Regions from separate parts of the Lederbergia ruris genome, predicted to be linked through region 2. Evidence: riboswitches for the same ligand, from Rfam matches in the RefSeq annotation. Region 2 holds a riboswitch; each other region holds the start of a gene.
What was found. Region 2 has a riboswitch for S-adenosylmethionine ahead of KI363_RS17235 (SDR family NAD(P)-dependent oxidoreductase). Riboswitches for the same ligand answer to the same signal wherever they lie in the genome.

Region 1: linked by a shared signal. The riboswitch ahead of KI363_RS16425 (methionine biosynthesis PLP-dependent protein) and the one ahead of KI363_RS17235 (SDR family NAD(P)-dependent oxidoreductase) in region 2 are both predicted to bind S-adenosylmethionine.
Region 3: linked by a shared signal. The riboswitch ahead of KI363_RS13495 (O-acetylhomoserine aminocarboxypropyltransferase/cysteine synthase family protein) and the one ahead of KI363_RS17235 (SDR family NAD(P)-dependent oxidoreductase) in region 2 are both predicted to bind S-adenosylmethionine.

The regions. Positions count from the first base shown of each region.
Region 1 is NZ_BORB01000034.1:5,786-8,055, reverse strand. Features, by position in the region: gene KI363_RS16425 (methionine biosynthesis PLP-dependent protein) at 223-1,344, opposite strand; SAM riboswitch class I at 1,422-1,529, opposite strand; gene KI363_RS16420 (class I SAM-dependent methyltransferase) at 1,681-2,270, shown strand, end outside.
Region 2 is NZ_BORB01000037.1:24,040-26,309, forward strand. Features, by position in the region: gene KI363_RS17230 (Na+/H+ antiporter NhaC family protein) at 1-164, opposite strand, end outside; gene KI363_RS17235 (SDR family NAD(P)-dependent oxidoreductase) at 274-1,038, opposite strand; SAM riboswitch class I at 1,229-1,331, opposite strand; gene KI363_RS17240 (MarR family winged helix-turn-helix transcriptional regulator) at 1,650-2,066, shown strand; gene KI363_RS17245 (NADPH-dependent FMN reductase) at 2,082-2,270, shown strand, end outside.
Region 3 is NZ_BORB01000023.1:57,055-59,324, reverse strand. Features, by position in the region: gene KI363_RS13495 (O-acetylhomoserine aminocarboxypropyltransferase/cysteine synthase family protein) at 1-1,075, opposite strand, end outside; SAM riboswitch class I at 1,171-1,280, opposite strand; gene KI363_RS13490 (peroxiredoxin family protein) at 1,381-1,992, opposite strand; gene KI363_RS13485 (LPXTG cell wall anchor domain-containing protein) at 1,989-2,270, opposite strand, start outside.

The sequences.
Region 1 (2,270 bases), on a different contig from region 2:
TTGTAAGAAAGTGTAAAAAGGGTTACAGCGAGAATGGTGGCCGTCCCCGTTTTTGCGAGAAAGTGTAAAAAGGGGACAGCGAGAATGGTTGCCGTCCCTGTTTTTGTAAGAAAGTGTAAAAAGGAGTACAGCGAGAGGGGTTGCCGTCCCCGTTTTTGCGAGAAAAGGTGCAAAAAAGAGGACAGCGAGAAGGAAGGCTGTCCCCTTATTTTTATATATAAATTATCTATTTATAAGTGATTGACTCGCTGCTTTAAAAGCCTGTTTCACATCAGCGATCAGATCGTCCGCTTTTTCAACACCAACAGAAAAGCGTAATAATCGCTCACATACTCCCCTTTTAATTCGCTCTTCCCGGGGAATATCCGCATGGGTTTGAGTTGTTGGATAAGTAATGAAACTTTCAACCCCTCCTAGACTTTCTGCAAAAGCAATGAGCTGTAAATTTTGCAGAAATGGGTCGACCCACTCGCTATCCTTAATTCGGAAAGAGATCATCCCACCTTTTCCGGCGTAAAGCACATCTGTAATAAAAGGCTCACTTTCTAGGTATTTGACGATTTCTTTTGCATTTTCTGTATGTTTTTCCATTCTGAGATGAAGGGTTTTTAAGCCTCTCACGAGTAACCAAGAATCAAGTGGCGATAATATCGCTCCTGCCGCATTATGATTGTTAGCAAGTCGTTCGCAAATTTCTTCGCCTTTCGCTACTACAATCCCAGCCACCACATCATTATGTCCTCCGATATACTTGGTCGCACTATGGACAACAATATCAGCTCCTAATTCGAGTGGACGTTGATAGTATGGCGTTAAGAAAGTATTATCTACGATTAGTAATAGTTGGTGTTTCTTAGCAAGTTTCCCGTATTGTTCAATATCAATTTCTTGCATGAGTGGATTTGTTGGTGTCTCGATTAGCAAAGCTTTGGTTTGCGGTGTGATTAATTTCTCCGTTTCGTTGATATTGTTAAACTCAGAATAAACCGTACGAATTTGATAAGATTCCTCGTATTGTTTAAGTAAGCGATAGGTGCCACCGTATAAATCGGCACATGCAATTATTTCGTCGTTTGACCGGAATAGGGAAAGGACTAGCTGAATGGCTGCCATCCCCGAACTACAAGCGAATCCGGCATCACCAGATTCGAGATTAGCCATCCCTTCTTCTAATACAGAGCGGGTAGGATTTTTCGTCCTTGAGTAATCATATCCTGTGGAAAGACCGAGTCCTTGATGTTCAAAAGCAGTCGATAAATAAATAGGTAGATTGATTGCGCCCGTTTTTTCATCTGTTCGGTTTCCTAGTTGCGCTAGCTTTGTTTCAATATCATTGACTGGCATCGTGTTCATCCTTTTCTAAAAATAGTAAAAATAAAAGACCTTCCCAGGTAAGAAGGTCTCCATAATTGAAAACGAACTTCTTATCTTCTAGGTTAAAAAAACCTATTGGAGTTAGCACCATTGCCTAAAAAGGCCGGTTGCTGAGACTTCAAAGGGCCAAATCCCTCCGTCTCTCTGGATAAGAAAAGAAACATATTAATTTTTTGAAAGGTTCAATGATTTATAGTTTAGTACATATTTCCGAAAAAGGCAAGAAAAATAATTACCTATATTTCCGAAAAAGCCTTGTCTTCGTATATGTTAAAATAGAGTCACGTAAAAAAGGAGGCCCATGAAATGAATTCAAAATGGCATGAACGCTTTTTAGGGGATGAGTATTTTTATGGTAAAGAGCCTAATTTGTTCTTAGTACAGGCGGAACAGCAATTACCTAAGGGGAAAATTCTTTGTATTGCCGAGGGAGAGGGACGGAATTCGGTATTTCTCGCTTCCAAAGGGTATGATGTAACCGCGTGGGACTTTGCCCCATCTGGAATTGAAAAGACGAAGAAATTGGCTAGAGACCGTGGTGTAGTCGTTAAGACGGAATTGCATGATTTGGCTGATGTCGTTTGGGGAGAAGAAGAATGGGATGCGATTATACATATATTTGGGCATTTTCCGCCACCTATTTTTGAAAGAACAATGGAGGGGATTCGGAAGGCATTAAAGCCCGGCGGTTTTTATGTGAGCGAATTGTACACAAAAGAACAGATCAAATATGAAACAGGTGGCCCTAAGGAAGTCGATAATCTTTGTAACCCCGGCATACTATTAGGGAATTTTCCAGATTATTTCATTCAACACTTTTATATTGGAGAGGTTGAGAGAATCGAAGGTCAGGGACATACAGGTGTCGCTCATGTTGTCCAAAGTATTTTTCAAAA
Region 2 (2,270 bases):
TTCCTGTTCATAGCTAATGCGACAGCGACTGCAATAATAATCGCTACATTTAATGGCATATTTGAAAAGTCTCCAGAAATAATTCCATTACCGATAAAAAGTAACACAAAAATAAGTAATGGCAGTAAGGCAAGAAGACTCCCTTGTTTTTGTTTATCTGTCATAAAATGACCTCCTGAATTCTATTAGTGCGAGTTCAAAAAGGAGGATAAATCGGACTTTTTGAACATCCTTTATTCATCTTCACTTGTTAAGTAAACTGATATTGCCGAATTAGTTCATCGTCATCCCACCTGTAACGTTTATACCTTGTCCAGTCATATAATCAGAGTATTTTGAGGCCAAAAAGACCACAACATTGGCAATATCTGCTGGTAATGCCGTTCTTCCTAATGGTACTTGGGAGTTATCTTCTAGCCGAATTAATTCCTCGTCAAGCCCCCGAAGTTCTCCACCGATTACTCTTTCAGTTCTTTTCATATCCGTTTCTACGATTCCGGGACATACAGCATTTACATTAATTTGATCTTTGGCCAGTTCAATCGCAGCTACTTTTGTCATACCTAGTACTGCATGTTTGGAGGCTACGTAGCTTCCCATTAGCCGATAGCCATTTTTGCCAGCCTGTGAAGAAATATTGATGATTTTCCCGCCCTTACCCTGGGCTTGCAAAACTTTGGCGGCTGCTTGCGTACATAAGTACACGCCTTTTGCGTTCACGTCCATCGTCCGATCCCAATCTTCCTCTTTTATATCAACCATATAATCCATGGTGGAAATACCTGCGTTATTGACTAAAATATCCAATCTTCCGAAGTGAGTGATTACTTTTTTGATCATATCTTCTACCTGATCGCTTTTAGATACATTGGTTTGAACATAATATATATCATCGTTTGCGTCTTTTTCTGTTACGGACATGTCAGCCACTGCCACTTTTGCACCGCAATCCAAAAATGCATCGACAATGGCCTTTCCGATGCCATTTGCCCCACCTGTAACAATGGCTACTTTTCCTGTTAAATCCATGGTGTACATTGGTTGTCCCCCTCTTGAATAAATAAAGAACAACAGATGAAAGCTTTAGAGATAAGCTTCAACTGTTGTTAATAAAAGAAAAGATTATCCTAAAATCCATCCGCATTAAATTAAGCTTTATACCTTCTAACGTGAAAAAACCTCTTCTTTAAAGGTAGAAGAGGTTTTAAAGCATATAGGTAGAATCCTCTTCTTATCTTCAAGTGCTTATACTACTGGAATTGGCACAGTACTTCTCTGAGTCCGCTGCCGAGGCTTCGTAGGGCCAGTCCCTCCACCTCTCTAGATAAGAAATATTATAATGTATGAAGTTGATTAATATTAAATTACACCAAACAACTATGTAAGTCAATAGTTTCAGTCGTTCATAGTCAGTAGTGTTAAATTTTGGTATCTTCTAACCTATTATTTACGATACAACGAACAATTTATTTGTGATGATACTGGGGATTAGCAGCATTAGTAACACTCATGCATTTGTTAAAAAACTATTTTAGATGCATGGGGAGGGAAAGGAGGGAAAGGAGGGAATTTGACAAATATATTCATTACGAATATAGTTGATATGTCAACGTTGTCTAGTCAACAAGTTGAAGGAGGTTCTCACTCTATTGAACTTGAATGATCATATTGGAATTTTAATCCATAATGCGGATTTGGCGATAACAAGTTATGTGAGGAAACATTTGGAGCCCTTCAACCTTGCTCCAGAGCAAAATCTCATTATGATGATTCTCTGGAATCAAGATGGCGTTTCATCTAATGAGCTTGTCTCACAACTTAATAAGGACAAAGCCGGCATCGCACGTATGATTGCGAGCTTGGAGGGAAAGGGATATATAAAAAAAGTCGCTGACCCCAATGATAAACGCAGTTTTAAAATACATTTAACAGATGAGGGGAAACGGCTTGCTCATTCAGTTATACCTATACAACGAAACATGCGTGAAACTTTAACGAAGGGTATGACGAAAGAGGAGATTGACGATCTGCAGAAACTGATCACCAAAGTGATGAACAACATTTAAGGAGGAAATAACTTTATGAACATTGTTATCATTGTAGGAAGTCTTCGCAAAGATTCTTATAACATGCAACTAGCGAAAACCATGCAAGAACGTTACAGTGCAAAAATGAATATTGACATTGCGGATATTCGTTCTTTGCCACATTATGAACAAGACGAAGAGAACAACCCACCAGAAACTGTGAAAAAATTCAAGCAGTCCATT
Region 3 (2,270 bases), on a different contig from region 2:
GATCAATGGTTTGTCTTCCTGCTTCTCTTCCACCTTTGATGCCGAATACGATGATCGAGCCGGCCCCTTTTGGAAGATATTTTTGAGCTAATTCATAGGATGGGTGATTGTTCAAACCGGGATAGGATACCCATTCAATCGCATCATGATTCTCTAAAAATTCTGCTACGGCTTTGGCATTTTCTATGTGTTTATCAATTCTTAAATGTAGTGTTTCAAGACCTTGCAATAATTGAAAGGCGTTGTCTGGGCTTAAGCATGGGCCAAAATCACGTAATAATTGAACACGCAATTTGGTAGCGAAAGCCGCATTTGGTACATCTATACCAAAACGCAGCCCATGGTATGTCTCATCAGGTTCGACAAAGTCTGGGAATTTCTCATTATTCCAATCAAACTTTCCTGCATCTACGACAACTCCACCAATTACAGTGCCATGGCCGCCAATCCACTTTGTTGCCGAATGGATGACAATATCTGCCCCCCAATCAATCGGCTTGCAAAGATACGGTGTTGCAAAAGTGCTATCGACAATAAGTGGAATCTCATTTTCATGAGCAATGTTGGCAACAGCTTCCACATCCAGAATATGCAGGCTTGGATTGCCGATAATCTCGCCAAAAAGTGCTTTCGTTTTAGGCGTGATCGCTTTGCGGAAATTCTCAGGATCTTTCGGATCTACGAACTTCACGTTAATACCATATTTTGGTAGTGTCACAGCAAAAAGATTATATGTGCCTCCATAAAGATCTGTTGCCGCAACAATTTCGTCACCCGCACGCGTAATATTCAAAATCGAGAAAGCGATGGCTGCCATTCCAGAGGATAACCCAACCGCGGCCGTTCCTCCTTCAAGTAGAGCGACTCTTTTTTCAAATACATCAACCGTTGGATTGGTAATCCGCGTATAGATATTGCCCGGTACTTCTAATCCAAAGACCTTTTGTGCATAATCTGAATCTTTGAATACATAAGAAGTTGTTCTATGTACGGGAACAGCTCGTGCTCCTGTTTCATCCGGCTCTTGTCCTCCGTGCAGTAATAAAGTTTCTGGTTTATATTGTTCTTGTGTCATATCCTCTCGTCCTCCTCAATGGTATACACTCTCATCGCTAACACTAGTTAAAAAAACCCCCTTCCGATAAGAAGGGGGGTGTATTTTATTTCCGCTCCTTATCTCTCAGACTTATCCGTCTGTAGGAATTAGCACCTTTTCAGAAAAGTTCTCTGTAGGTTGCCGGGCATCGCAGGGCCTATCCCTCCGCCGCTCTTGATAAGAGTATTACTATTCATTGTTGTGATTAAAATCAAGTATAGTCTATTATTCTCAAAAAAGTCAACCCTATTTTTAAAAAATATCCATTATTTGTTGTTTACTGTCTATTTCAAACCTTTTACGAGCTTTTCCATCATTTCCTCGTCCATGGGACCGACAATTCTTTTTTCAAGTAAGCCATTCGAATTGATAAAATAAGTAGTTGGAATGCCGATAACCTGGTATTGATCTCCTGCCATTCCATCTTCATCTAACAACACAGGGAAAGTCAGCTTATAATCATCGACAAATTCTTCCACTTTGTCTCTTTTATTCCGAACCCGCTCAGCTGAAGTAAGATTGACCGCAAGAATCTCTATATCATATTTTTCAGCCTTTTCTTTATAAAACTTTTCCATATGGGGCATTTCCGCTTTACATGGGGGACACCAGGTTGCCCAAAAATTCAATAACACCTTTTTGCCATTGAGATCAGACAATCTGATTTTTTCACCAGATATGGTCTCTAATTCAAAATCTGGAGGAATATCACCTGTAGATAATCCTTCCCCCATGCCATCCACCGTCGTTTCAGTTGCGGCCTCCAGCCTTTTCTGGAGGATTTGTTCTTGATTTTCTTCCACCTCTTTCTTCGCTTGTGTTTCTTGGACAATATTAATGACTAAAACTCCTGCTAAAATCGCTAAAAGAGTAAAACCAAATATTTTCTTCGTCATTCTAAAACCTCCCATTTTCGCAAAGCGATGACTAAGAATATTGCCATGAACAAATAAGTTAGCATTGGAGCGGATAATAAATTGTGGTGAATGGAATAAAATAAAGCTTGTCCACCTGTATAAAGGATGAGCAATTGTTCCTTCCATAATACCTGCTTTTTCTTCACCACGAGTAATAAGAATGAAACGCCGAAGAATAATTGAATGCCTGTCCATAAGAATAATCCTTGATTCAAAATCGCCTGAAGCACTTCATAAAAAATCATGGAACTTATCCA